Regions from separate parts of the Alicycliphilus denitrificans K601 genome, predicted to be linked through region 1. Evidence: predicted binding sites of a transcription regulator. Region 1 holds the regulator's gene; the other holds the start of a gene.
The links. Region 1 encodes FNR, which switches genes on or off when oxygen is low (the NO sensors DNR and NnrR bind a similar motif). Its sites were predicted from a motif close to TTGATNNNNATCAA; they were not measured.
Positions count from the first base shown of each region.

Region 2: the regulator FNR is predicted to act here: its motif matches at 3,418-3,431, upstream of ALIDE2_RS00505 (universal stress protein).

Region 1 is NC_015422.1:1,170,928-1,180,584, reverse strand. It holds gene ALIDE2_RS05645 (sensor domain-containing protein) at 1-262, opposite strand, end outside; gene ALIDE2_RS05640 (cyclic di-GMP phosphodiesterase) at 259-1,551, opposite strand; gene ALIDE2_RS05635 (sulfite exporter TauE/SafE family protein) at 1,667-2,389, opposite strand; gene hemN (oxygen-independent coproporphyrinogen III oxidase) at 2,393-3,775, opposite strand; gene fnr (fumarate/nitrate reduction transcriptional regulator Fnr) at 3,946-4,689, shown strand; gene ALIDE2_RS05620 (hypothetical protein) at 4,724-5,011, opposite strand; gene ALIDE2_RS05615 (FixH family protein) at 5,099-5,377, opposite strand; gene ccoG (cytochrome c oxidase accessory protein CcoG) at 5,437-6,879, opposite strand; gene ccoP (cytochrome-c oxidase, cbb3-type subunit III) at 6,964-7,878, opposite strand; gene ALIDE2_RS05600 (cbb3-type cytochrome oxidase subunit 3) at 7,908-8,045, opposite strand; gene ccoO (cytochrome-c oxidase, cbb3-type subunit II) at 8,066-8,698, opposite strand; gene ccoN (cytochrome-c oxidase, cbb3-type subunit I) at 8,718-9,657, opposite strand, start outside.
Region 2 is NC_015422.1:101,168-110,824, reverse strand. It holds gene ALIDE2_RS00525 (phosphoenolpyruvate carboxykinase (GTP)) at 1-832, shown strand, start outside; gene ALIDE2_RS00520 (hypothetical protein) at 972-1,412, opposite strand; gene ALIDE2_RS00515 (LysR family transcriptional regulator) at 1,538-2,509, shown strand; gene ALIDE2_RS00510 (metallophosphoesterase) at 2,536-3,384, shown strand; gene ALIDE2_RS00505 (universal stress protein) at 3,486-3,908, shown strand; gene ALIDE2_RS00500 (TetR/AcrR family transcriptional regulator) at 3,856-4,512, opposite strand; gene ALIDE2_RS00495 (alpha/beta fold hydrolase) at 4,595-5,371, opposite strand; gene ALIDE2_RS00490 (flavin reductase family protein) at 5,478-6,017, shown strand; gene ALIDE2_RS00485 (mandelate racemase/muconate lactonizing enzyme family protein) at 6,035-7,198, opposite strand; gene ALIDE2_RS00480 (Bug family tripartite tricarboxylate transporter substrate binding protein) at 7,226-8,203, opposite strand; gene ALIDE2_RS00475 (LysR family transcriptional regulator) at 8,317-9,255, shown strand; gene minE (cell division topological specificity factor MinE) at 9,266-9,535, opposite strand; gene minD (septum site-determining protein MinD) at 9,542-9,657, opposite strand, start outside.

The DNA of each region.
Region 1 (9,657 bases):
CGCTGTGCATGTTGCGCACCCAGGTATGCGAGTGGATGCCGGCGGCAATGCCGGCATGGGACTGCCCCCAGAAAATCAGGTCTTCGGGCGTGACCACCAGGCCGTGGACCGGCATGCCCTCCATGTCCGCCACGCTGCGCCCCACGAGCCGCGCGGCAGCCTCGTTGGCATGGCGTATCTGCAGCGCGTGCCCGTCCACCAGCCACGCGGCCAGATCGATGCCGTTCCATATCGCAGCGAAGGAGTGCCCGCTGATGATCACGCGCTGCCCCCGCAATCCCGAGGGCTGAGGGCACGCTCGAAGAAGTAGGAGATACGCGGCCGCGGCAGCAGGTAGTCGAGGGCGTCCCGCGGCAATTGCGCGGGCTTGAGGCTGCGCAAAATGCCGACCTCGTCGTTCTGCGCCAGATCGAGCAATGGCGCCTCGTCCCTGGGCACGGCCGGCTCATACAGCACGACGCAGGGACGCAGAGAATGCAAGGCATCCACCACGACTACCAGCCCGAAACGGCCATCCACCAACTGGACCAGCGAGCCCGGCGGATAGACCCCCATCATCCGGATGAAGGCCCCCAGCACCGTGGCGTCGAAACACTCGCGCCGCAGCGCGAAGATCCTGGCCAGGGCCTCGTGGGGCGTCAACGCCTGCTCCCCATGCAATGGATTGCACAGGCGGTCGTAGCGGTTAACAAGCGCCAATATCTGCCCGCATCGGCTGAGGTCCTCGCCGACGAGGCGCAGCGGAAACCCGCTGCCATCAGCCATTTCGTGGTGCTGCGCAATCGCGATCAGCACGTCGCTGGACAGCCCCATGCGCTGCCCCAGGTCCACCGACAGGCCCACGTGCTCCTGATAGCGCTGCATGTCCGAAAGGTTGAGAGCGGCGCCCGGCTCCGCGATATGAATCGGCAAGCCCACCTTCCCCAGGTCATGCAGCAAGGCCGCCGTCCCCAGGAGGCACAACTCCCGCGCCTCCATGCGGAGCGCGCGCCCAAGCAGCAAGGCCAGCACCAGCACGTTCACCGCATGGCCAGCAGAGCGCTGACCCAGGCTGTCAGCCAGCAGGTGAACCGCGTATGGCCCCTGCTCCAGCAGCTGCGCAACGCACGCGCGGACCAGGGATTCCGCCTGTTCGCGCACCTTTTGCGGCGCCGCCTGCACCCCGGCGCAGACCGACTCATAGACGGTGGCAGCCTCCTGGTAGCGCTGCCTGCAACGTTGCTGCGTGGCGTTGTATAGCGCCCGTACACCGGCCTGCGCCGTGGTGCTGCGCCCCAGCCGTTCGACAGCGGGCTCACCGACATCGTCCTGCTCCGGCTGCACGTCCGCCATCCGCTCGAGCGCCTCTGAAGGCGTTTGCGCCAGGGCCGTGCTCTTGGCCGGAATGTGGCGTACGGATTTCAGTCCCAAGTCCCGCAAAACGCGAATCTGCTCATGCGAGGAGATTCTGAAGCTGTTCATCGGAAAGGGATGGTTCATCCAGCCCACTTCGAGTTGGATGAACATGCCCACGCGGAGGGCATCGATATCAATCAGTACGGATTGGTCCACTTCAGTTTGCAGAGGGCATATCCACTCGCGCCCATCTTACCGAAGCATTATGGTCAGTTACCAGCGTTGCGTATTAGTTACAAACAACAAAATGATCGCTGGCGACAAATGCGGCTCAGGGCAAACACCACGGGGCGGGCTGCCCGTGCACCACATCCATCCACAAGGCCCCAGCCCCCAGCGTGAAAAGCACCAGACCCGCAATCCTGGGCCCCCATGTGCCCGCAACACCGTTGACGCGTGCACGAAACCTGCCCCACGCCACAGGCCCGACCACCAGCCAGACACCACTGCCAACGCCAAACAGCACCATGCACAGGGCGCCACGCTGAACGCTGCCGCTCAATGCTGCGGTGAGCAACGCGGTGTAGAGCAGGCCGCAAGGCAGCAGCGCCCAGGCACAGCCGGTCACGAACAGGCCTCCAGGCCGGGATACCAGAGATCGCACCCTGCCCCAGACCGCCCTGCCGGCGCCTTCCAGCCATACAGGCTGGCGCACCTGCAGCATCATCAACAAGCCCCAGGCGAGGATCAGCACATGGAACATGGTCCAGACGGGGCGCAGCGCGGCGCTGCCTTGGCTCAGCCACGCCAGCCGTTCCATGGCGAAGGCGGCCAGGGCGCCCGCCACGCCATAGCCCGTCAACCGCCCCAGATGGAATCCGACGGTGCGCTGCGCCACGGATCCGCGCGGCATCCAGCGCACGACCTGCTCGCTACCACCCGGGGCGCCACCCGCCCCCGTCAAGGCGGCGCAGGGCGCTGCGCACATGACGAGACAATGCGTCCCGCCCATCAAGCCCATGAAGAATGCCGTCGAAGCCAGCGCCAGCAACATGGATCAGATGATGCGCGAGAAACGTGCCCGATTGCGGTCCGCCTGCAAGTACTTGTCGAACACCATCGCCACGCCACGCACGAAGAACCAGCCCATCGTGGTGACCTCGATGCCCTCGGCGCCGACCTTCACCAGACCCTGCTCCGCCATTTCTTCGAGCTGCTGCAGCTCGGCCTCGAAATAGCGGCGAAAATCGATGAGCCAGGACTGCTCGACCGGCTCGAACAGCACCTCCCCCTGGCACATCAGGGCCATGATGACCGCGCGGCGCACCAGGTCGTCCCTGGTCAAGGCCAGGCCTCGCACTATGGGCAGGTGCCCATGGTTGATCGCGTCGTAATACTCGTCCAGCGTCTTGACGTTCTGGCTGTACGTTGCGCCCACCCGCCCGATGGCGGAAACGCCAAGCGCGATCAGGTCGCAGTCAGGCTGGGTGCTGTACCCCTGGAAATTGCGGTGCAGCCGCCCCTGGCGCTTGGCCACAGCCAGGGCATCCTCGGGCAGCGCGAAGTGGTCCATGCCCACGTACACATAGCCCGCATTCATGAACACGTCGATGGAGCGCGCCAGCATCGACACCTTGGCCGAGGCCATGGGCAGCTCTGCGGAAATGATGCGCCGTTGCGACTTGAAGCGTTCGGGCAGATGGGCGTAGGCATACAGCGCGATGCGGTCGGGCCGCAGTTGCGCCACCTGCGCCAGGGTCCGGTCGAAAGACTCCGGCGTCTGGCGCGGCAGGCCATAGATCAGGTCCACGTTCACCGACTCGAAGCCCAGCTTGCGTGCGCTCTCGATCAGCGCGAATACCTTCTCGGCAGGCTGTATGCGATGCACCGCCTTCTGCACCTCGGGATCGAAATCCTGCACCCCGAAGCTGAGCCGGTTGAAACCCAGCTCGGCCAGCAAGGCAAGCCGCTTCTCGTCCACGGTGCGAGGATCCACTTCGATCGAATACTCGCCCCCTGGCACCAGCACGAAGCTGCGCTTGAGCATGCCTATGAGTTCGCGCAGGCCGTCGTCAGACAGGAAGGTGGGCGTGCCGCCGCCGAAATGCAGCTGACTCACGTGCTGCCCCACGCCGCAGTGCGCGGTGTGCAGGTCGATCTCGCGGCTCAAGTACCGCAAATAGACCTCGGCCCGCTCCGGATGCCGTGTAATGATCTTGTTACAGGCACAGTAGTAGCACAGGGATTCGCAAAACGGAATATGCACGTAGAGGGACAGGGGCATCGCCTTGGCCGCCGACCCCACGCGACGCTGCTGCAGGGCTAGGATGTACTCCTTTTCACCAAATGCCTCCACGAAACGGTCTGCTGTCGGGTAGGAGGTGTAGCGCGGCCCAGGCACGTCAAAACGACGCAAGAGCTCTGTTGTAACGACTGTCATGGTGGGATTCCTTGCATTTGCGGCGTACTGTGCCGTAGAGTCCCCAGGGCGTTCTTGATGTTGATCAAGCACCCATGCGGTCCGGATGGGGACAATTGACTTTGGATCAAAGTCTTCGAACGATCCGTGACATTCCATGCCTCGACGGCGTTCAGATGTAAGCTCGCGACATGAATAGGGTTTCCACACATTCCAACCTGCAATCCATCAAAGTTGCCTGTTCAAACTGCAACTTGCGCGAACTGTGCATGCCCGTCGGGCTGGATGAGCAGCAACTCAAGCGCATCGATGACGTCGTCGCCGTGCGCCGCAAGGTCAAGCGTGGCGGCACGTTGTTTCGCAACGGCGAACCATTCGCATCCCTGTTCGCCATTCGCACGGGCTTCTTCAAGACCTGCGTGGCCACGGAGGATGGACGCGACCAAGTGACGGGTTTTCAGATGGCCGGAGAAATCATCGGCCTAGATGGCATAGTGAACGATCGGCACACCTGCGATGCCGTGGCCCTGGAAGACGCCGAGGTCTGCGTCATGCCGTTCGACCGCATCGAAGAACTGTCCCGCGAAGTCACCGCACTGCAAAACCATGTGCACAAGATCATGAGCCGTGAGATCGTCCGCGAACACGGCGTCATGCTGCTCCTGGGAAGCATGCGGGCCGAGGAGCGCCTTGCCGCCTTCCTGTTGAATCTGGTGCAGCGCTTGCATGCGCGGGGGTTTTCCCAATCGGAACTGGTGTTGCGCATGACGCGCGAGGAAATCGGCAGCTACCTGGGCCTCAAGCTCGAAACCGTGAGCCGCACCTTCTCCAAGTTCGTCGAGGAGGGCATCGTGGAGGTCAGGCAACGCCACGTACGCATCGTGGACACCGATGCCCTGAAGCGCATCGTCAATAGCCAGCAATCCTGTCTCTAACCACCCTCACCCAGGCTGCAGCCCCAGGCCCATGTCAGGGCATGTATTTGGCACAGTCGAGCGGCCTCTCGCCCTCCGGTACCGGACAGCGATTGAGCTCGAAGGGGGAGAGCGACAACATCGTGGTAAGCATGCTCGACGCCATGATGATGGCCCAGAAAACGAAGAACGCTACGGTGTAGACGCCTTGCCTCGAAAGAGTGACGGGCTGGTCGAACCACTGCAACGCCTCGGGGTCCACGAAGGCAAACACGACCATCTCCATGACCCCCGCCATGAGAAAGGCGGGCCAGGCTATCCACATCAACCTCTGCTTCCACATCAAGCTTGTCTCCTTGTCATAGTGACAGCCTAGCACCATGCCCGGCGCAAGCAAAGTGCCATCGTCTCCCTGATTCCCCTTAGGACCTCAGCGCGGCTGGTCCTGCGCGGGCGTGGCGGCGTGGTTACGCCCTTTCATTGCGGGTGTCATGCCAGAGTCCGCATTCTTCAGCGTCTTGTTGATGTCCAGGCCACGTTGGTAGTAGTCCTCCGCCAGCACGGGGTCCGGCCGGGAAAGCGCAAGCCAAAGAGTGACGAAACCGGCAATGACCACGATCACCGGGCCTGCGATGATCAGCCACACATGGCCGTACCTCCACCAGGGCTGCGGCTCGGGGTCTGCATTCATTGGTCCATCTTTCGACATCGTTACGATCTCCGTGCCCCTTCCGGGGCCATGCAAAAACTCGGTACGGATCCGCGCCCTCAGCGCGGGACGAGGAATACGGATTTCTCCGCCACCTGCCCTTTGTTGCCCTGCGCCTGGATATCGAAATACACCGTGTGCGAGCCCGGTGGCGCCGACCCGTAGGGGATTTGCAGGCGCACAGCAACCCAGCGGGAGTCCGCAGGGCCGATATCGACCTCGGACTCGGAAGCCACCTCCAGCCCTGGCAGCCCACGCGCGCTGATGACATAGCGCTGGGCCCCTTCGGTGGCATTCATGATCTGCAGCCGGTAGATGTTCTCCAGCTTGCCCCCAGCCACGATGCGCGAGAGCGCCGCGCGGTCGCGCACCACGTCCACCTTGAGAGGCGTGCGCACCACCAAGCTAGCGAGCATCCCGATGCAAAGCACAATCAGCACGCTGGTATAGAACAGCACGCGCGGACGCAGCACGCGTTTGAGCATCTGCGACTGGGTCCAGTGGTTCTTGACGCCGTTCTGCGTGGAGAAGCGGATCAGCCCCCGCGGGTATTTCATCTTGTCCATCACGGTATCGCATGCATCCACGCACAGGCCGCAGCCGATGCATTCGTACTGCAGGCCATTGCGGATGTCGATGCCCGTAGGGCAGACCTGCACGCACAACGTGCAGTCGATGCAGTCCCCCAGGCCCTTGGCCTTGTAGTCGACGCTCTTGGTGCGCGGTCCGCGGGGCTCGCCTCGCTCGGGGTCGTAGGTGACGATCAGCGTGTCCTTGTCGAACATCGCGCTTTGGAAGCGCGCGTAGGGGCACATGTACTTGCAGACCTGCTCGCGCAGATAGCCTGCATTGCCATAGGTCGCGAAACCATAGAAGAACACCCAGAAGATCTGCCAGGAGCCGTGCAGCACCAGCAGCTCGCCGCCGAGTTCCCGGATCGGCACGAAATAACCCACGAACGTGAAACCGGTCCAGAAGGCCACAGCGACCCAGATCACCTGCTTGAGCGATTTCTTCCAGATCTTCTCGAAGGTCCACGTCCCGTTGTCCAGGCGCATGCGGGCACTGCGATCGCCTTCGATCTTGTGCTCGATCCACATGAATATCTCGGTATAAACCGTCTGCGGACAGGCGAATCCGCACCACAGCCGCCCCGCCACTGCCGTGAACAGGAACAACGACAGCGCCGAGATGATGAGCAGGCCGGTCAAATAGATGAAGTCCTGCGGGTACAGCACTAGGCCGAAGATGTAGAAGCGCCGCGCCCCGAGGTCGAACAGCACCATCTGGCGCTGCCCCCACTCCAGCCAGGGCAGGCCATAGAAGACCAGCTGCGTCAGGAACACCATCGCCCAGCGCCAGCGCGCGAACACACCGCTGATGGAGCGGGGATAGATCTTCTTCTGGGCTTCGTAAAGCGACACCGTCTCAGGCTGCTGGCTCTCCGCTGCAACAGGAGTAATGGGTATCACCTTGCGTGGCCTGTCTTCGGCTGGCTTCATGATGGGATCTCGTGGGGGAAGTACAACTTCCAGAAAACAAAACGGCCGGCACCCTCGGTGAGGGAGCCGGCCGCAGAGCTGGCGTCAGCGAGAAGCGCCGGCCTTGTGGGACAAGCCCCAGACATAAGCCGTCAGCACGTTGATCTGCGCGTCGGTCAGCTTACCTGCCTGTGCCGGCATTTCATTGGTCTTGCCGTTGTTAATCATAGCCGTGATGGCGGCCTCGCCCCAGCCGTGCAGCCAGATGTCATCCGTCAGGTTGGGGGCTCCCAGCGCCGCGTTGCCCTTACCGTCCATGCCGTGGCAGGCAGCGCAGGCCGCAAACTTGGATTTGCCGAGCGAAGCCCTGAGCGAGTCGTGCGGGCTGCCCGACAGACTCAGTACGTAATGCGTCACGTTGCGCACGTCCTCGGGCGATCCGACCGCGGCGGCCATGGGCGGCATCACGCCCACGCGCCCGTCGTGAATGGTCTTGCGGATGTCATCGGGCGCGCCGCCATGGAGCCAGTCGCCATCGGCCAGGCTGGGAAAGCCCTTGCTGCCGCGCGCGTCCGAGCCATGGCATTGCGCGCAGTTGTTCATGAACAGGCGCTCGCCGATGGCCATGGCTGCGGGGTCCTTCGCCATGTCCTCGGTAGTCATGCTGGCAAAACGCGCGTAAAGAGGCTGCAGTTCGGTATTCGCCTTCTCCACCTCTTGCTGGTACTCGCCCAGTTGGGTCCAGCCAAGCTGGCCCTTGAACGTGCCCAGGCCAGGATACGCCACCAAATAACCAAAGCCGAACACGATGGTCAGCACGAACAGCCACATCCACCAGCGTGGCATGGGGTTGTTCATTTCGGTCAGGTCCTCGTCCCAGACGTGGCCCGTGGTGTTGTCCGCCGTCGCCTCGACCTTCTTGCGGGAAGTGATCCAAAGCAGCAGGCCGCAGCCAATGATGCCGATGATGGTGATTCCGGCCACATAGATGGACCAGAAATTGCTGGTGAAATCGCTCATGGGTTATCTCTTTGCTTTTAAGGAGTTCTTCAGTCCTCGGTGAAGGGCAGCTGCGCCGCCTCCTCGAACCGGGTCTTGTTGCGGCGCATGAACGCCCAGAACCAGATGCCCACGAAACACGCCAGCGATGCCAGCGTGACCACAATACGCATGGTGGTGATGTCCATGGCCACTACTCCTCTTGTTGTTACCTGAGCGTGCGGCCCAGTACCTGCAGGTAGGCGACCAGGGCATCCATTTCCGTCTTGCCCTTGACTTGCTCGGCCGCACCGGCGATTTCCTCGTCCGTGTAGGGAACGCCCACGGTGCGCAGCGCCTTCATGTGCGGAGCGGAAACGGCGGGATCGAGCTGGGTCTTTTCCAGCCACGGATAGGCCGGCATGTTCGACTCGGGTACCACGTCGCGCGGATTGTTCAGGTGGATGCGGTGCCATTCGTCGCTGTACTTCCCGCCCACGCGGTGCAGGTCCGGGCCCGTGCGCTTGGAACCCCACTGGAACGGGTGGTCGTAGACGAATTCACCGGCCACCGAATAATGGCCGTAGCGCAGCGTTTCCGCGCGGAAGGGGCGGATCATCTGCGAGTGGCAGTTGTAGCAGCCCTCGCGTACATAGATGTCGCGCCCAGCCAGCTGCAGCGGGGTGTAGGGCTTGAGGCCCTGCACGGCTTCCGTGGTGGACTTCTGGAAGAACAGCGGCACGATTTCCACCAGGCCGCCAATGGCAACCACCAGGAGGATCAGGACGATCATCAGGAAGTTGCTGGTCTCGACCTTCTCGTGGGTGAAGCCGGACGAAGTGTTGTTCTGTGTATTGGACATATATCTGGCTCCTGAACCTTCAAGCGTGCGCGGCCTTCACAGCCGGAATGGCCACCTTGACGGCACGACCAGAAATCGCAGTCATCCATACGTTCCAGGCCATCAGGACCATGCCGGACAGATACAGCAGGCCCCCGAAGAACCGGATGGCATAGAACGGATAGGTGGCCTTGACGCTTTCGACGAAGGTGTAGGTCAGCGTGCCGTCGGTGTTGACGGCGCGCCACATCAGGCCCTGCATCACGCCGGCGATCCACATGGCGGCGATGTAGAGCACGATGCCGATCGTCGCCATCCAGAAGTGCAGTTCGATGGCCTTGATGGAGTGCATCTTGTCCTTGCCGAACAGGCGCGGCACCAAGTAGTACAGCGAACCCATGGTGATCAGGCCGACCCAGCCCAGGGCACCGGAGTGCACGTGGCCCACGGTCCAGTCGGTGTAGTGCGACAGGGCGTTGACGGTCTTGATCGACATCATCGGGCCCTCGAAGGTGGACATGCCATAGAACGACAGCGACACGATCAGGAAGCGCAGGATGGGGTCGTCACGCAGCTTGTGCCAGGCGCCCGACAGGGTCATCATGCCGTTGATCATGCCGCCCCAGCTGGGCGCCAGCAGGATCAGCGAGAACACCATGCCCACGGACTGCGTCCAGTCGGGCAGCGCGGTGTAGTGCAGGTGATGGGGACCGGCCCACATGTAGGTGAAGATCAGCGCCCAGAAGTGCACGATGGACAGGCGGTAGCTGTACACCGGGCGGCCGGCCTGCTTGGGGATGAAGTAGTACATCATGCCCAGAAAGCCCGTGGTCAGGTAGAAGCCCACGGCGTTGTGGCCGTACCACCACTGGACCATGGCGTCCTGCACGCCGGCGTAGGCGGAATAGCTCTTCATCCAGCCCGCGGGAATAGCGGCACTGTTGACGATGTGCAGCAGGGCCACGGCAATGATGAAGGCG
Region 2 (9,657 bases), 1.1 Mb from region 1:
CGTGATCTTCACGAACGTCGCGCTGACAGACGACGGCGACGTGTGGTGGGAAGGCATGGAAAAGGACACCGGCGTGGTCCCCGGGCACCTGATCGACTGGCAGGGCCGCGACTGGACGCCGCAAATCGCCAAGGAAACCGGCGCCAAGGCCGCCCACCCCAACGCCCGCTTCACCGTGGCCGCCACCAACAACCCGGCACTGGACGAGGCCTGGGACGACCCCAAAGGCGTGAAGATCGACGCCTTTATCTTCGGCGGGCGCCGCTCCACCACCGTGCCGCTGGTGACCGAGGCGCGCACCTGGACCGAGGGCGTGTACATGGCCGCCACCATGGGCTCCGAGACCACTGCCGCCGCCTTCGGCGCGCAAGGCGTGGTGCGCCGCGATCCCTTCGCCATGCTGCCCTTCATGGGCTACAACATGAGCGACTACTTCCAGCACTGGCTGGACCTGGGCGCCAAGATCGCCGGCCAGGGCGCGGCCCTGCCCAGGATCTTCACGACCAACTGGTTCCGCAAGAACGCCGAGGGCAAGTTCGTCTGGCCCGGCTACGGTGAGAACATGCGCGTGCTCAAGTGGATGATCGACCGCATCGAAAGCCGCGCGCAAGGCCTGGAAACGGCCTTCGGCATCGCCCCCGCATTTGCCGAAATCAACTGGAACGGCCTGGAATTCAGCGCCGAGCAGTTCGAGAGCGTGACCAGCATCGACAAGAGCGTCTGGGCCGAGGAACTGAAGCTGCACACCGAGCACTTCGACAAGCTCGCCCACCACCTGCCCCAGGAACTGCTGGCCACCAAGGCCGCCCTGGAAAAGCGCCTGGCCGCCTGAGGGCCGTCCACCCGCGCAACCCCGCACCCCGCATCGGGTGCGGGGTTTTTTATTGCCAGAGGCACACGCACGCGCAAAAAAACAGAGCACCCGAAGGTGCCCTGGCATGTGGCTGACGCGGCCTGGCGGGCCGGTGCTGTCAGCGATAGCGGCGCATGTCCTCGACGGCGATGCCATTCATGGCACGGCTCAGGTCGGCCATGATGCGCGCGTCGTGCAGCGCGGCGTTCCAGGTCCGCTCGTCCTCAGCCGCACGCCGGCGCGCATCGGACCAGGACTTGGCCGCGCCGCGCAGCAGCGCCACGGCGCGGCGTGCCGGCGCGGCCAGCAGTGCCATGCCCACGAAGGCGATCAGCCACATCAGCATCCAGCCGGCCAGCAGATGGCCGTCGCCCCAGGTATCCACCATCTCGTTGGCCACGACCAGCAAGGCCGCCACCAGGGCCGCGAGCAGCAGGGAGGCTCCGTTGCGCGTCGGGTCGAAGCGGGTCGCGCTCCGGCGTAAATGGCTCACGGCGCCCTCGATGCGCGCCACGCCCTGATGCTGGCTGGGAAACTCGATAACAGCAAATTTCGTCATGATGTAAAACCTCGGTGCCGCTTGCGGCAAAACTGCCTGGCAACGGGAGAATACTAGGGTTAACCCTATATCATGTCCAATTAATATTTGTGATTGCCAACATTCATGTTCGTTATGGTTAGGACATGCCCTCGCTGAACTTCCGTACGCTGGACCTGAATCTGCTGCGCGTCTTCGACGAGGTCATGGCCGAGCGCAATCTCACGCGCGCGGCCGAGAAGCTGGCCATCACCCAGCCGGCGGTGAGCAATGCACTGCGCCGCCTTCGCGAGGCCGTGGGGGACGAGCTGCTCGTGCGCAGCGGCCATGGCGTGGAGCCCACGCCGCGGGCCCTGGCGCTGTGGCCCGCGGTGCGCCAGGCCCTGGGGCAGTTGCAGGAATCGCTGGCCCCCGGCGGCTTCGAGCCGGCCTCGGCCCAGGCCACGTTCGTGCTGGCCATGGCCGACGCCACCGGCGCCACCCTGATCCCGCCGCTCATCGAAATCACGGAGCGCGAGGCGCCCGGCATCTCGCTGCGCGTCATACCCCTGACCACGCGCGACCCGCGCCGCCTGCTCGACGACGGGACCATCGACATGGCCGTGGGCTATTTCCCGGCCGTGCTGGCCGACCTCACGGCCCGCGCCCAGGCCGACAACGTGGTGGCCCATGAGAGCGTGCGCCTGTACGCCAGCCAGTACGTGTGCGTGATGCGCGCCGGCCATCCGCTGGCGGATGCGCCGCTCTCGCTGGACCAGTACTGTGCCGCGCACCACCTGCTCGTGAGCTTCTCCGGCAAGCCCTACGGCTTCATCGACGAGGCGCTCGCCGCCCTGGGGCGCGAGCGGCGCATCGTGCTCACGGTGAACCAGTTCTTCACCGCCGGCCGCGTGGTGGCCACCACCGACCTGCTCACCGTGCTGCCGCTGCACTTCGTGGGCCTGGCCGACGTGGGCGGCGACCTGGTCTGGCGCCCGCTGCCCATGCCGCTGCCCACCGTGCACGTGGATGCGCTGTGGCACCGCCGGCGCCTATACGACCCGGCCCACCGCTGGCTGCGCGAGACCATCGCGCGCGCGGCCCGCAACACGCCGACACCCATCACGCTCCGCGACTGAATGCGATCCACACGCCACGCCAAGCCATGAAGCTGCAGCTGTTGTCCGACCTGCACCTCGAAGTCCACCCCCATTTCAGCCCCAGCCCCGCGCCCGGCGCCGACGTGCTGGTGCTGGCGGGCGACATAGGCTCGTACCAGCCCGGCTCGCAGCTCGCCGACGGCGACTTCGGCCTGGCGCGCTTCTCGCCGCTGCCGCAATACGCCGGCTGGCCCACGCCGGTGGTCTTCGTGCCGGGGAACCACGAGTATGACGGGCAGGACTTCGACACCGCGCACACGCGCCTGCGCCGCACCTGCGACCGCCTCGGGCTGATCTGGCTGGAGCGCGAGAGCGTGGTTCTGCAGGGCGTGCGCCTGGTAGGCACCACGCTGTGGAGCGACTTCGACGCGCTGGCCGGGCATGGCGCCGACGACGCCTCCCAGGGCCAGCGGCTCAAGCTGCGCGAGAAGGCCTTCCGCGCCGCCGACTTCTATCTGCGCAAGACCGGCGGCACGCGCCACGGCGAGCCGTTCCTGGCGGCGCAGCTGCGCGAGCAGGCGCTGGTGTGCCAGGCCTGGCTGCGCGAGGCCCTGGCCCGGCCATTCGACGGCGCGACAGTAGCAGTCACTCACTTCGCTCCCAGCCTGTGCAGCGCCGACCCGCGCTACGGCATGACGCCCGGCACCGCGGGCTTCTGCAATGCCCTGGACGACTGCCTGCCCCACGCCCGGCTGTGGCTGCACGGCCATCTGCACGCCCCAAGCGACTACTTGGCCAGCGGCACGCATGCCGACGGCAACTCCTGGAGCTGCCGCGTAGTGGCCAACCCGCTGGGCTATGCGCGCAAGGGCGAGCAGGCCGCATTCCAGTCCCACTGCGTGCTCACCGTATGATGCGCGGGGTCGCGAGACCCATTGGCGCGCGGCATGACAAAGGTCAAGACAACAGGTGCAGGCGCAGATTAGTCTGACAACCCGTTTACGGAGTACTACGAATGAACATCCTGCTTGCTGTCGACGGCAGCACTTACACCAAAAAGATGCTGGCCTACCTGGCCGCGCACGACGAGATGCTTGGCAGCTCGCATACGTACACGGCCATTACGGTGCAGCCACCGCTGCCCCCGCGCGCGCGCGCCGCACTGGGCAAGGAAACGGTGGACAGCTACTACGCCGACGAGGGCGAGAAGGTGCTCTCACCCGTGGTCAAGTTCATGGGCCGCCATGGCGTGCAGCCCAAGACCATGATCAAGGTCGGCCCGGCCGGCGAGACCATCGCCAAGGTGGCCGAATCGGGCAAGTACGACCTCGTCGTCATGGGCACGCACGGCCACGGCTCGCTGGGCAAGCTGGTCATGGGCTCGGTCAGCACCCAGGTGCTGGCCAACTGCACCGTTCCGGTGCTGCTGGTGCGCTGACCAAGCCACCGAGGCAGGTGGCGACGGCCCAGTCGAGGATCTGGGCGTCACCATGGCCACGCTCGCGCAGCATGGCCAGCATGGGGTCGGTCGAGCGCGCAAGCAGTGCGCACAGGATCACCTCGGGCGGCAGCTCGCGCCGCAGCTGCGCGGCGGCCTGGGCCTCGGCGATCCAGCCCAGGATGCGCGCATGCACCTCCTCCATGGACGCCCGGTAGGCATCGCAGGTACGCAGCGCCTGGGCCAGCGCGGAGTTGCGGCTGGGCAGCAGCGGCGTCTCGTCACCCAGCTGCAGCTCGAGCAGCCAGCGCAGCAGGGCCTGCAGGCGCTGCAGCGCCTGCAGGCCCTCGGGCAATTCGTCCAGGAAACGCTGCAGGCGCCCTACCACATGCACCATGGCGGCCGCGCATAGGTCGTCCTTGCCCGCGAAATGCTTGTACAGGCTGGCCTTGGCGATGCCCACTGCGCAGGCCACCTCGTCCACGGTCATGGTCTCGAAGCCCTTTTCGCCGAGCAGCCGGCAAGCGGCCTCGACGATGGCATCCTCGCGCGCGCGGTGCATCTGCTCCTTGAAGGAGGGCCTGGGCTGCGACAGCGTGTTCATGAAAGCCATGTTAGCCAGACTGGGATAACCCCAAAACCCCTGCGCCGCGGCAGACCATCCCGCGCCCCGGGATGGCTTCAATTCAATGGAGCCGGGCTGGCATGGCCAGGAATTCCAGCAGCGCGCCCTCGAAGCCATCGGGGTCTTCGAGCTGCGGCCAATGGCCCACGCCGGGCAGCAGCACGGCGCGCGCATCGGGCAGCACATGGGCCAGGGCCAGCAGCGCCTCGGGCGGGGTGCAGCGGTCCTGCTCGCCACCGATGAGCAGCGTGGGCACATGCAGCCGCGCCAGGTCCGGCGCGCGGCGCGCAAAGACGGTGAGCGCCTGCAGCGCGCGGCGGTAGGTGGCCGCATACACGCGGCCCATGGCGTGGCGCGCCAGCTGCAGCCCCTCGGGCAGGGCATCGGCGCCGGCGTCGCGCGCCACCAGGTCGGCCAGCCGGGCCATGTCCATGCCCTGCTCCAACGCCGCAAGGCGCGGCGCCACCCAGGCGGCGGTGGCCGCTGCATCGAGCGCCGGGCCGCCCGCGCACAGCACCAGCCGCCGCACCCGCATAGGGGCGCGCAGCGCGATCTCCAGCGCCAGCATGGCCCCGAAGCCGTGGCCGACCAGCGTGGCCTCGCCGCACCGCAGCGCGTCCAGCAGCAGCAGGCAGCGCTGGGCCAGTCCCTTGAAGCCGTAGGGCTCTACCGGCGCGCTGCGGCCATAACCCGGCATATCCCAGGCGACGGCGCGGTAGCCGGCGCTGGCCAGGGTTTCGAGCTGGGGCGCGAAGCTCAGGTGATCGCCGTCGGCGTCGTGCAGCAGCAGCACGGTGGGGCCGGAGCCCAGGAGGGAAAAGCCTGGCAGCAAAGACATGGTGCGAAGAAAGGAGAGCGCCGGCGGCGCTGCAAGCCGCAGCCTGCCGGTCGATAATAAGCTCCTCCACCGCCCGCCCCCGCGCACCACATGCGCCGCGCCCCTAGTGAACAGCACCCATCACCCCAGCCCTCCCGCCTTTTCGCCACGCGAATTCCGCGATGCACTGGGCATGTTCGCCACGGGCGTAACCATCGTCACGACGCGCGGCGCGGGCGGCGAACTGGTCGGCATGACGGTGAATTCGTTCAACTCGGTCTCGCTTGATCCACCGCTGGTGCTGTGGAGCCTGGCGCACAAGGCCTCTTCGCTGCAGGCCTTCGCCAGCGCGACGCACTACGCGATCAATGTGCTGACGGTGGAGCAGCGCGCCCTGGCCGAGCGCTTCGCCACGCGCGGCATCGACCGCTGGGCGGGCGTGGCGCACCACCCCGGCCTGCACGACATGCCGGTGATCGAAGGCGTGGCGGCGGTGTTCGAATGCACCAACCGCAGCCAGTACGCAGAGGGCGACCACACGATCTTCGTGGGACGCGTGGAGCGCTGCACGCACCTGCGCGGTGCGTCGCCGCTGCTCTACCACGGGGGGATGTTCTATACCGAGCATGCGCTGGGGCAGCTGGCAGACACCGTCATAGGCCCCTAGCCTCGCCCCCGGTACGGTTACTGATCGACGACGAAGCCGTCGAAATGCGGCCGCATCGAGATCGGCTTGACCAGCGGCGGGCGGATCTTCTGGGCATCCGGCAATAGATTCATGCCCAGGCCCGGGCCTGTCGGGATATCGACGAAGCCCGCATCGGGCAAGGGCACCTGATCGACGATGTCGCTGCCCAAGTGTTCGGGGCGCGATTCGAAGATGCCGGCCTCGAAGCCCGTTGCGTATTCCTGGATGGCGAAGTTCGGGATCGCGGCATCGAGCTGCAGGCAGGCGGCCAGGCCGATCGGCGACAGCGGGTTGTGCGGCACGACCTGCACATGGTGGGCCTCGGCGAGGGCCGCGACTTTCTTGGCTCCGGTGATGCCGCCGCACAGGCACAGGTCCACCCGCGCATATTCGACGCCGCCGCGCGCCATCAGCGTCTGGAACTCGTAGAGATTGGCGAAACGCTCGCCCGTGGCGATCGGAATGCCGATCTTCTCGGCGACGCGTGCCATGCCGTCCGGACCTTCGGGGCGGATCGGATCCTCGATGAACATGGGATGGGTGTCTTCGATGCCGCGGGCGAAGACAATAGCCTCGGCCGGGGTGAGCCGGCGGTGGATCTCGATCAGCAGATCGACGCGATCGCCCACAACCTCGCGCATGCGCCGGGTGTTGTCGATCGCGTCGCGCATCTTCTTGATGTGCGTCTTGAAATAGACCTGATCGTTCCCTTCGTCGAGGAAGGGGTTGAGGTGGCCGAAGGCGTTGAAGCCCGCCTCCATCTTGGCCTGGCATTCCACGAGCATCTTCTCGATGCTGTTCTCGTAGATATGGCCGTAGATACGCGCCTTGGTGCGCGCGGCGCCGCCGAGCAGTTCGTAGATGGGCACGTTGAGCGCCTTGCCCTTGATGTCCCAGAGGGCGATGTCGATGGCCGAGATGGCGGCGTTTTCCGCCAGGCCCGTGAAATAGCTGAAACGATGCATCACGTTCCAGTGGTGCTCGATGGCGAAGGCGTCCTTGCCTTCCAGATACTCCGCGAAGCGGCGGATGCAAACGCCCGCCGCCTCGATATGGCCCCAGGTGCCCGCCTCGCCATAGCCCACGGTACCGTCGTCCGTGGTGATGCGAACGAACATGAATTGCCCCACGTGCAGGGGTTCCACCTTGCGAATCTTCATGGATCTGCTTCTTGCGTTGGTAAAAAATCAGTCCAGCCGGATCTGCGCCTTGCGCACCAATTCGCCCCAGCGGCGCGCTTCGGTATTCACGTGCCGCGCGGCCTCGGCCGGCGTCATCGACACGGGCTCGGCGCCGGCGGCCAGGAGCTTGTCGCGCACGTCGGCTCTTTGAAGCACCTTCTGCACCTCCGCGTGCAGGTAGGCGACGACCTCGGCCGGCGTGCCCTTGGGTGCGGCCAGCCCGAACCAGTTGGCAATGCGGAAATCGGGAAACCCGGCCTCCGCTGCCGTCGGCACGTCGGGCAGCGAGGACAGGCGCCGCGGGTGCGCCACCGCCAGCGGGCGCATGCGGCCCGATCCCATCTGCGCGGTCACCGTGGGCGCCGCGGTGATGAGCACGTCCACCTGCCCGCCCAGAAGATCGGCCACGGCGGGGCCCGAGCCCTTGTAGGGCACGTGGGTCATGTCCACCCCAGCGACGGTCTTGAGCAGTTCACCGGCGATGTGCGGGCCGCTGCCGGCGCCGCCCGAGGCGAAGTTGAGCTTGCCCGGCTGCGCCTTCGCCAGATCCACCAGTTCGCGCAGATTCTTGGCCGGCACGCCGGAATTGACGACGAGCACATAGGGAGCCTCGGCGAACACCGTCACGGGCAGCAGATCCTTGATCGGATCGAAAGACAGCTTGGGGAACAGCCACGGGATGATGGTCTGCGTCATCTCGTTGGCCAGCAAGGTGTAGCCGTCCGGCGCGGCCTTGGCCACGGCGCCCGTGGCGATGGTGGTGCTGCCACCGCCCTTGTTCTCGGCAACGAAGGTCTTGCCCGTGCTGGCGGCCAGCGACTGTGCGATCAGCCGCGCGACGATGTCCGTGGTCCCCCCGGCGGAATAGGGAATCACCACGCTGACCGGTTTGGCGGGATAGGCCTGCGCATACCCTGCCAACGGCAGGAGGCTCAGCCCGAGGATGGTGGATCTGCGCGACAGCCGCAGGATTACATGGCTCACATTCGTCTCCTTCTGTTGCTCGCCACGGCGACGCGGCGTAGGCGGCAATGTACGAAGCGAATGGCATTTAATAATTTGTGGAAAATAAAACATTTTTTCAGTTGTATTGAACAATGCAGGAACTCGGCAACGCTTCGTCGGAGATGGCGTTCTTCCATCTGTTGGTGCGCTGCGGCAGCCTGTCCGCCACCGCACGCGAATTGGGGCTGACCACGCCGGCGGTGAGCCGCAGGCTTGCCCTGCTGGAGCAGCGGCTGGGCGTTCAATTGCTCAACCGCACCACCCGCCGCAACTCGCTCACGCCCGAAGGCGAGGAGTACCTGGTGCAAGCGCGGCGCATCCTGGCGGACATCGAAGACGTTGAGCACAACCTGCGCCGCTCGATGGCCGAACCGCTCGGCCTGCTGCGCGTGAACGCGACGCTGGGTTTCGGGCGCAGCCACATCGCACCGGTGATCTCGCGCTTTTGCAAGACCTATCCGCAGGTGCAGATCCAGTTCCACCTGTCGGTCACGCCTCCGCCGCTGACGGACGATGCCTTCGACGTCTGCATCCGCTTTGGCGAACCGCCGGACGCGCGCGTGATAGCCCGCAAGGTGGCGGCCAACCGGCGCCTGCTGTGCGCGGCCCCCGCATACCTGGAGCGCCATGGCACGCCGCGCGTGCCGGCCGACCTCGCGCGCCACCAATGCATCAGCATCCACCACGGCCAGGACGCCTACGGCATCTGGCGCCTGAGCGCCGGGCGGCGCACGGAGTCCGTCAAGGTGGCGGAAACGATGGTGACCAATGACGGCGACATCGCCGTGGCGTGGGCGCTGGACGGCCACGGCATCCTGATGCGCGCGGAATGGGACATCGACAAATACCTGCGCAGCGGGCGGCTGCGCCAGGTGCTGGAGCAGTATTCGACGCCTCCCGCCGACATCTACGCCGTCTACCCCTCACGGCACCAGAAGGCGCGGCGCGTTACCGCCTTCGTCGATTTCCTGTGCGCCGAACTCGGCCAGGCCACGCCCAAGGCCCGGGCCTCGCCTCGCCACCGGCGCTAGATCGTCGCGGCTACTTGCCGCCCGCCGCCTCGGGCAGCTCGATCTTCACTTCGAGCACTTCCAGGTCGTCCTGGCGCTCGAAGTGCACCTTGAGGTCGTCGGCGTTGATCTTCACGTACTTGGAGATCACCGCCACCAGTTCGCGCTGCAGCGCGGGCAGGTAGTCGGGCTTGCCGGCGTTGCGGCCGCTGCGCTCGTGCGCCAGGATGATCTGCAGGCGCTCCTTGGCGACCGCGGCGGTCTTCTTCTTCTCGCCAAGCAGAAAGGACAGCAGGGACATGGCCGCTTACCTCCCGCCGAAGATGCGCTTGAAGAAGCCGGGCTTGGCCGCGTCGGTGAAGCGCAGGGGCTTGTCCTCGCCGAGGAAGCGCGCGACCACGTCCTTGTAGGCCTCGGATACGT